DNA from 2 places in the Rhizobium sp. YTU87027 genome. Region 2 is predicted to be linked to the other one. Evidence: predicted binding sites of a transcription regulator. Region 2 holds the regulator's gene; the other holds the start of a gene.
The links. The regulator LexA, encoded in region 2, represses DNA repair genes until DNA is damaged. The targets are predictions, from matches to a motif close to TGTTCNNNNTGTGTTCNG.

Region 1 (4,673 bases), 260 kb from region 2:
GTACGAAGAATGTGACGGCGGAAGAGGTCGCGGCATTCAACTATTCCTACATGCCGCATGAGGACATGGTCCTCGTCGAGGTTTCGGACAACGGGACCGGCATTGCACCCGAGATCATGGACAAGATCTTCGAGCCCTTCTTCACGACAAAAGAGGTGGGCAAGGGAACGGGGCTTGGTCTCGCGATGGTCTATGGTATCGTCAAGCAATCAGGCGGCTACATTCAGCCGGAGTCGGAAGTTGGCAAAGGCACGACATTCCGCGTCTTCCTGCCGCGCCACATTGTCGAGCCAGCCGTTGCCGCCGAAGGTGATGCAGTCACGCCGGCTATCGGTGCGCTTGCGGAACAGGCGCCGGCACCGGTCGAGCAACCCGAGGACCTAACGGGTTCGGCGGTTATTCTGCTGGTGGAGGATGAGGAAGCAGTGCGCCGTGGGGGCAAGCGCATGCTCGAAACACGCGGTTATACGGTTTATGAGGCCGGGTCTGGCGTAGAGGCGCTCGATATCATGGAGGAGCTCGAAGGCAAGGTCGACATTGTCGTTTCAGATGTCGTGATGCCGGAGATGGATGGTCCGTCGCTGCTGCGCGAGTTGCGCAAGAACTATCCGAACCTGAAGTTCATCTTCGTTTCGGGATATGCCGAAGACGCGTTTGCCCGCAACCTGCCGCCGGATTCCAAGTTTGGATTCTTGCCGAAACCGTTCTCCCTGAAGCAGCTTGCCGTTGTCGTCAAAGAGACGCTGGACAGTTAAGGGGCGCCGCAGCGCCCCTTTCTAAACGATCAGCCAGCCAGCGCGACGGCAATTTCTGCCGCCAGTCGCGCGTTGTTTTCTACGAGCGCAATGTTGGTCTTCAAGCTCTGGCCGTCGGTCAAGTCAAAGATCGTGCTGAGCAGGTAAGGCGTCACTTCCTTGCCGCTGATTTCATCGCGCTCGGCGCTATCGAGCGCGCGCTCGATGTAGATCTCCATTTCCTCCCGGGGGATCTCGTCCGCCTCCGGCACGGGGTTGGCAATCAGCATGCCGCCGTCAATGCCGAGCTGCTCGCGCACCGTCTGGAAGTTGGCGATGGCGGCCGGGCTGTTCAGCGTCAGCGGACTGCGCAACCCCGAGGCACGGGACCAGAAGGCGGGGAATTCCTCGCTTTCATAGGTGACGACAGGCACACCCGCGGTTTCCAGCACCTCCAGGGTTTTCGGAATGTCGAGGATAGCCTTGGCGCCGGCGCAGACGACGATGACGCCGGTGCGGCCGAGTTCCTCGAGGTCAGCGGAAATATCGAAGCTTTCCTCAGCGCCGCGGTGAACACCGCCGATGCCTCCGGTGGCGAAGACCTTGATGCCGGCACGCTCGGCGGCGATCATCGTCGCTGCCACGGTCGTCGCACCGTGACGGCGCTCGGCGATCGCGAAGGCGAGATCGGCGCGCGAGACTTTAAGGACGTCCTTGGCCTGCGCCAGTTGCTCCAGCTGATCGGATTCGAGGCCGATATGCAGCGTTCCGTGAATGACCGCGATAGTGGCTGGCACGGCGCCCTGCTCACGAATGAGCGCCTCGACGCTGCGGGCCATCTCGATGTTGCCGGGGTAGGGCATGCCATGCGTGATGATGGTCGATTCAAGCGCCACGATCGGCGCGCCGCGCTGCTTGGCGCTTGCGACTTCTTTGGAATAGGCGATCGGCAGGAGGGGGGAGAACGGTTTCGTCATTGTCTCTTCCATTTCATCGGTACGGCCTTCAATGCAAAATTCTCGCCGGTGGAACAAGGGAAAGTGTCTCCCTGATCAGATCCGGGGAAAGGTTTTCATTGACGGCATGCGGCGATTGTACGGTAAGTGCCGCGGCCGCAGCACCTTCCCTGATGGCATCGGCCAAGGAAATCCCGCGCATCAATCCTGAGATTACGCCGGCTGCAAGCGAGTCTCCCGCACCGGTGACATCCGCGACGCCTTCCAGATTTGCGGGCTGCAGCGCTATCGCGTGGCGATCCGCGAAGGCGATCAGCTCGCGTTGTCCGCGCGTGACGACGCCACCGCGCAAGCCGATGTCACCCAGCAGTGACGGCCAGTGTGCTGGATCGTTGGGGCGTTCGCCGGTCAATGCGGCAGCCTCGGCCTCGTTGAGGAAAAGATAGTCGATCCCTTCGATGCACGGCTTGAGCTTGACGGCCTTCGCCGGCGAGATTGCGATTGCGCCCACCGGCTTGCCAAGCACTTTCGCACGCTCGACGATCGATGCCAGCGTCTCTGCTGGCAGATTGGCGTCGATGAGGATGAAATCAGTCGCGGCAAAGGCATCGCGGACGGCACGGATCGAGAGGCGCCTCGGCACGAACATGCGGTAGAGATCCATGTCGGCAAGCGCAATCACCAAGTTTCCGTCGTTCTCGATGATTGCGGTATAGCTCGGCGTCTTGCGATCGAGGAAAACAAAGGGGCGATCATCAACGCCGGCGAAGTCGGCAGCCTCGCTGACCATCTCGCCGATCGGATCACCGCCGCGGGGCGAAATCATCGTCACGTCGAAGCCCAACCGGGCAAGATTGCGCGCGGCATTGAAGCCGCCGCCGCCCGGCTCCTCGAACCATGAACCTGGATTGCTGGCGCCAGCCACGGTGTCTCCTGAAATGCGTCCGCGCCTGTCGATATGGGCTCCGCCGAGGACAAGAATCTTCCGCTTCATTTCATCATCCCGCATGGCCGAAAGATACGAATCGTCCTGCCGCCACTGGTCGACCGGAGAGCAGATCCCTATCTCTAAGCTGTTGCTTTCTATGACTAAAACAAATGTAGAACACAGGCAGTTTTACCTTTTTGTTTCAATTATTTGAGCGTCGCTTGCGCAATGAGAACAAATGCGGTACAAAATCGACATCGGCGGCGACATTGCTTGAGCGGCTTCAATAACCTAAAGGTGGATCGAATGTCACAGAATACATTGCGGCTTGTAGAGGACAAATCGGTGGACAAAAGCAAGGCACTTGAAGCGGCACTCTCACAGATCGAGCGGTCGTTCGGCAAGGGCTCAATCATGAAGCTCGGCTCGAACGAGAACGTTGTCGAGATCGAAACGGTGTCGACGGGTTCCCTCGGGCTGGATATAGCGCTCGGGATCGGCGGTCTTCCGAAAGGGCGTATCATCGAGATCTACGGACCTGAAAGCTCGGGTAAGACGACGCTCGCGCTACAGACCATTGCCGAATCGCAGAAGAAGGGGGGCATCTGCGCTTTCGTGGACGCGGAACATGCGCTTGATCCGGTCTATGCCCGCAAACTTGGTGTCGACCTGCAGAATCTGCTGATTTCACAGCCGGATACGGGCGAACAGGCGCTTGAGATCACCGACACGCTGGTCCGTTCCGGTGCGGTCGACGTTCTCGTTGTCGACTCCGTCGCCGCGTTGACGCCGCGTGCCGAAATCGAAGGCGAGATGGGCGACAATCTGCCGGGTCTTCAGGCGCGTCTGATGAGCCAGGCACTGCGCAAGCTGACGGCTTCCATCTCGAAGTCGAACACCATGGTCATCTTCATCAACCAGATCCGCATGAAGATCGGTGTCATGTTCGGTTCGCCGGAAACGACGACCGGCGGTAATGCGCTGAAGTTCTATGCGTCCGTTCGCCTTGACATTCGACGCATCGGCGCGGTCAAAGAGCGAGAAGAGGTCATCGGCAACCAGACCCGCGTCAAGGTCGTCAAGAACAAGATGGCGCCTCCCTTCAAGCAGGTCGAATTCGACATCATGTATGGTGAAGGCGTTTCGAAGACCGGCGAACTGGTCGACCTAGGCGTCAAGGCTGGTATCGTCGAGAAGTCGGGCGCCTGGTTCTCCTATAACAGCCAGCGCCTCGGTCAGGGCCGCGAGAATGCGAAGCTCTTCCTGCGCGACAATCCGGATCTCCTGCGTGAGATTGAGACGGCGCTTCGTCAGAATGCCGGTCTGATTGCGGACCGCTTCCTGCAGAACGGCGGCCCTGATGCGAATGACGGGGACGAGGCCGTCGACGGCTAATCGTATCGGTTTCCAACAGTTCAAAACCGGCCGCATTCTTTGATCAGAATGCGGCCGGTTTTGTTTGTCTGCTGGACAGTGGTTAAGGCGAACGATAAAAGCCACTGGATTTAAGTTTTGACCTGCCTTCCGGCAGCATTGAAGGGCATAGCATGAGCGGTGTGAATGATATCCGGTCGACCTTCCTCGACTATTTCAAGAAGAACGGCCACGAAATCGTTTCGTCGAGCCCGCTGGTGCCGCGCAACGATCCGACCCTGATGTTCACCAATGCCGGCATGGTCCAGTTCAAGAATGTTTTCACCGGCCTGGAGCAGCGTCCATACAAGACGGCCTCGACGGCGCAGAAGTGCGTCCGCGCCGGCGGCAAGCATAACGACCTTGATAACGTCGGCTACACTGCGCGCCATCACACCTTCTTCGAGATGCTCGGCAACTTCTCCTTCGGCGACTACTTCAAGGAGCGGGCAATCGAGCTTGCCTGGAACCTGATCACCAAGGAATTTGCACTCGATGCCAAGCGGCTGCTGGTCACCGTCTATCACACGGACGACGAGGCCTTTAATCTCTGGAAGAAGATCGCAGGTTTGCCGGACGAGAAGATTATCCGCATTCCGACCAGCGACAATTTCTGGGCGATGGGCGATACTGGCCCGTGCG
Region 2 (4,673 bases):
TGCGCCAGGCGTTGAGCCTGTTTCCTTCCGTTGTCCAGGCATATCCGACCAAGAAGACCGCCGCGGCTGGCGCGCTGGCAGCGCTGACGGCCTATTACATGATCTCGGGCTTCGCGGTGTCGGCGGAACGTGCCTTCATCATGATGGCGATCATGCTCACTGCCGTGTTCTTCGATCGACCGTCGATCAGCTTACGCAACATCGCCTTGTCCGCCTGGGTGATCCTGCTCCCGTCTCCGTCCGAGGCGCTGGGACCGAGCTTCCAGATGTCATTCGCAGCGAGGCTCGCCCTAATCTGGTCACAGAGAAGCGCGCGCGAACACCCTCTGCTGCAGGTCGCCGCAGTGAAGCCCATCGCTTGTCGCTCGCTTCTTTGGGTGCACCTTGCTGACCTCGATGATCGGCGGCTTCTCGACGGCGCTCTTTGGTGTCGAACACTTCCACCGGCTCAGCGCTTACGGACTACCCGCAAATCTCATGGCCATGCCGGTGATCTCTTTTGTGGTAATGCCAATGGGGATGTTCGCGATGTTGCTGACGCCGTTTAGCCTCGATATTATTCCCTGGAAAATCGCGGGCTTCGGGCTCGACATCGTGATCGCCATTGCCAAGATGGTCTCGGGCTGGGGTGGCAACGTCGATATCGGACGACTGCCGGGTTGGTGCTTTCCGGTGGCGGTCGCGGGCTTCCTCTCGCTTGCCCTTCTGCGAACCAAGCTCCGCTATCTCGGCGCTGCCGTGATCGCGTTGGCAACCGCCCTTGTGGCATTGGCGCCGTCCAGACCGCCCCCGACATTGTCATCGCCGAGGACGGCAGTCTTGTCGCGATTGTCAAAGGGCAGGTCCTTGCATCCAATCGACCCCATCCGCCTGACTTCGTCTTCGATCAATGGCGAAGGGCGCTCGCGGCGGAGTTAAGCCAGCCACCGCAATTGTTGGAAGGCGTCGGCCCTGTTCGGCAGCGCGGAAATAAAGGGGAAGCTCCACGACTCTCAGCAACGGAATTGCGTAACGCTCGCAACGCGCTACGTTAGGCATCGACGGGCGCTGAGAACCGCTTTGTCTGCCTGAAAGGCGCCTGGTGCACCGCCCCGCATGATAGCGGCTACGTCGTGACAATCGTCGAAAATCCCGCTTATTTCGGCGCTGCCTGCGATACAGCCGATATCGTCGTAACGCCCGCTCGCCTGCGGGCGACGGCATGCCGGTCGGGCGCGCTTCTGTTCACCGGCGAAACCCTGCGTCGTTCGGGCGCTGCTGAGATAAGGATAGATGACCAAGGTGTACCCGTGGTAACGACGGCCTACACCACACTTGACCGCCCTTGGATGTGGCATCGGGCATACAACTGGCGGAGCGGCACCTTCGACGGTGAGCCGCCGTTCTTCAATGATAACGGCGAATGAGGCCGACGAGCTTGCCCTGAACCTTGACACGGTCGGGCCCGAAAATACGCGTTTCATAAGCCGGGTTCGCGGCCTCAAGCGCAATGGAAGCGCCTTTGCGGCGGAAGCGCTTAAGGGTTGCTTCCTCGTCATCGACAAGTGCGACAACGATGTCGCCGGCATTTGCAGTGCTGGCGTTGCGGATGATCACCGTGTCGCCATCAAAGATGCCGGCTTCGATCATCGAGTCGCCCTTGACCTCAAGCGCATAGTGTTCGCCCGGGCCAAGCATGTCGGCTGGAACAGTGATGTCGTGGGTAATGTTCTGGATTGCCGAAATCGGCACGCCCGCGGCGATCCGTCCCATGACTGGCACGGAGGCGGAATTGCCGTTGTCGGCTTGTGCAGCCGGCTTCGGCGGCGCGACCGGCTGTGGCTTTCCGAGGCTGCCTTCGATGACGCTCGGCGAAAAGCCGCGGCGGGGCTGCAAGCTCGGATTGTAGGCTTCAGGAAGCTTGATGACCTCCAGGGCACGGGCTCGATTCGGCAGTCGACGAATGAAACCACGTTCTTCCAGAGCAGTAATTAGCCGGTGGATGCCGGACTTCGACGCGAGGTCCAAGGCGTCTTTCATTTCGTCAAAAGATGGGGGGACACCGGACTCCTTCATTCGTTCGTGAATGAAGAGAAGAAGCTCCTGTTGCTTGCGCGTCAGCATCGAAGTTGAACCCCAGAGTCGTGAAACAAAGCCAGAACAGACACTATATGTTCCATATGTGTTCCGCAAGTACCTAAATTTTCGTAAAACTTGCCTGCAACTTGTTCAGTTTTTGCATTGCTTTTGAGCGAAAGCGCAGAAGGGGGTTGCATTGTTCCCTTGCCCGGCGCACATCTTCGCAAATTCCCGGGAGTTTGCCATGAGCGAAGCACATCCGCTGGACCACATCGTGCTGCCGGTCTCCAATATTGTACTTGCCCGCGAGCGTCTCGGAAAACTCGGATTCACCGTCGCGCCCGATGCCCGGCATCCTTTTGGAACCGAGAACGCCTGCATATTCTTCGCCGACGAAACTTACCTGGAGCCTCTCGCGGTCGCCAGCGCAGAACCGTATGAGGCGTCAGCGAAGAAGGGCAATGTCTTTACCGCGCGTGACCGCGCCTTTCGGTTTCGATGCGGGGATGATGGGTTCTCCGCTGCGGTCTTCGCGACCGCCGATGCCGACCGCGACCATGCCAGATTCCTTGCCGAAAAGATCAACGGTGGCGAGATGCTGCAGTTCGAGCGACCGATGAGGCTGCCCGACGGTTCTCAGGCAACCGCCGCGTTCAAGCTCGCGTTCGCGGTCGATCTGCGAGCTCCGGACTTTTTCTTTTTCACATGCCAACGCGTCAATCCGCTGCCGTCTGATCGAAGGACGCTGCAAACCCATGTGAACGGCGTCAAAGGAATCGCGGAGATCATTCTTGGCGCGCCGGACCCAAAGGCTTTTGCACTATTTGTGCGCGCCGCGGCGCACAGCCTCACGGTGACCAACGAGGCCTTTGGCGCGAGTGTTACAACTCCGAACGCCAAAGTGAGCGTTCTCTCTCCAGATGGATTGGATGCCTACTTCGACATCCCCGCACCCTCAAACGATCGCGGCCTGCGTGGCGTCGCCATTGTTTTCACGGTCAGTGATCTCGCCGTGACAGAAGCGCATTTGGCTGCTAACGGGATGACCTACACGCGCAAGAACAATCGAATTCTGGTGAAGGCGGCGCCCGGCCAGGGTGCGCTCTTCGCCTTCGAGGAGAAACGATGAGCCAGACAAATTCCGAAGTCGTGGTTGGCCAAGGCGCCGGCCGCGTCACCTTTTCGAATACCGGCAAGCTGTCGCTGATTGCCGGCCCGTGTCAAATGGAGAGCCGTGACCATGCCTTCATGGTCGCGGGCGTGCTTAAGGAACTCTGCGACAAGCTTGGTCTTGGTCTCGTCTATAAGTCGTCCTTCGACAAAGCCAACCGGACGTCGCTATCGGCCCAGCGAGGCATTGGCCTTGAAAAGGCTCTGGAGGTCTTTTCCGACCTTAAGAAGGAATACGGTTTTCCGGTTCTGACTGACATCCATACGGAAGAGCAGTGCGCCGAGGTGGCAACCGTCGTCGACATCCTGCAGATTCCTGCCTTCCTCAGCCGCCAGACCGACCTGCTCGTGGCTGCCGCCAAAACCGGCCGAGCCATCAACGTCAAGAAGGGGCAGTTCCTGGCGCCTTGGGACATGAAGAATGTCCTCAACAAGCTGAACTCGACAGGCAACCCGAATATTCTCCTGTGCGAGCGCGGGGCCTCCTTCGGCTACAACACACTCGTATCGGACATGCGTTCGCTGCCAATCATGGCGGCGATGGGCGCTCCGGTTGTTTTCGATGCGACGCATTCAGTCCAGCAACCGGGCGGGCAAGGCGGTTCCAGCGGTGGTCAGCGCGAGTTTGTCGAAACGCTCGCGCGCGCTGCCGTTGCAGTCGGCGTCGCAGGTGTATTCGTCGAGACACACGAAGATCCGGACAACGCGCCGTCTGATGGCCCGAACATGGTCTACCTCAAGGATATGCCGCGGCTGCTGGAAAAACTCCTCGCCTTCGACGCGATTGCCAAACTGGCTTGAAGCGCGAGCGGAGGATGCTCGCCATCAGCTGGCGAGCGCGATCCTTTGGTTTGAAGAGTATCCCGATGCCGCGGGCCTCGTCGCATTCTCAAGGACGAAGCGGGAGAGCAGGTGATTGAGGTGTGCTGCCTCGTCGCCAAGCTCGCGGCAGGCCGCACTCGTTTCCTCGGCCATCGCTGCGTTCTGTTGCGTGACGCTGTCCATGGTGTTGACCGCGGCATTGACTTCGACGAGGGCGGTCGTCTGTTCGGAAGAGGAGCGCACGATCGCCTCTATCAGCGCCGTCACCTTCAAGACCTGCTGATCGATATGGTTTAGGGCTTCGCCGGTGCGGTTAACCAAGGCAACGCCGGTCGAAACCTGACCGGAAGAGGTCTCGATCAACTGTTTGATTTCCTTCGCCAGATTGGCAGAGCGGCCCGCCAGATCGCGCACTTCCTGTGCCACGACGGCAAAGCCCTTGCCGGCCTCACCTGCACGGGCGGCTTCCACCCCGGCATTGAGCGCGAGCAGGTTGGTCTGGAAGGCGATTTCATCGATGACATTGATGATCGCACCAATCTGCGCGGACGACGTTTCGATCTTCTCCATCGCAGCCACCGCCTCGCGCACGACGGTTGCCGAATAGCTGGCGCTTTCCTTGG

Region 1: recA (recombinase RecA) is a predicted target of LexA. The motif match lies at 2,781-2,798, and genes of this name have one in related genera.

The regions. Positions count from the first base shown of each region.
Region 1 is NZ_CP098440.1:1,585,455-1,590,127, reverse strand. It holds gene cckA (cell cycle histidine kinase CckA) at 1-755, shown strand, start outside; gene NBG89_RS08075 (pseudouridine-5'-phosphate glycosidase) at 785-1,711, opposite strand; gene NBG89_RS08070 (carbohydrate kinase family protein) at 1,740-2,684, opposite strand; gene recA (recombinase RecA) at 2,925-4,013, shown strand; gene alaS (alanine--tRNA ligase) at 4,166-4,673, shown strand, end outside.
Region 2 is NZ_CP098440.1:1,322,432-1,327,104, forward strand. It holds partial or broken gene NBG89_RS06695 (ComEC/Rec2 family competence protein) at 1-1,406, shown strand, start outside; gene lexA (transcriptional repressor LexA) at 1,387-2,103, opposite strand; gene NBG89_RS06705 (VOC family protein) at 2,303-3,187, shown strand; gene kdsA (3-deoxy-8-phosphooctulonate synthase) at 3,184-4,029, shown strand; gene NBG89_RS06715 (methyl-accepting chemotaxis protein) at 4,054-4,673, opposite strand, start outside.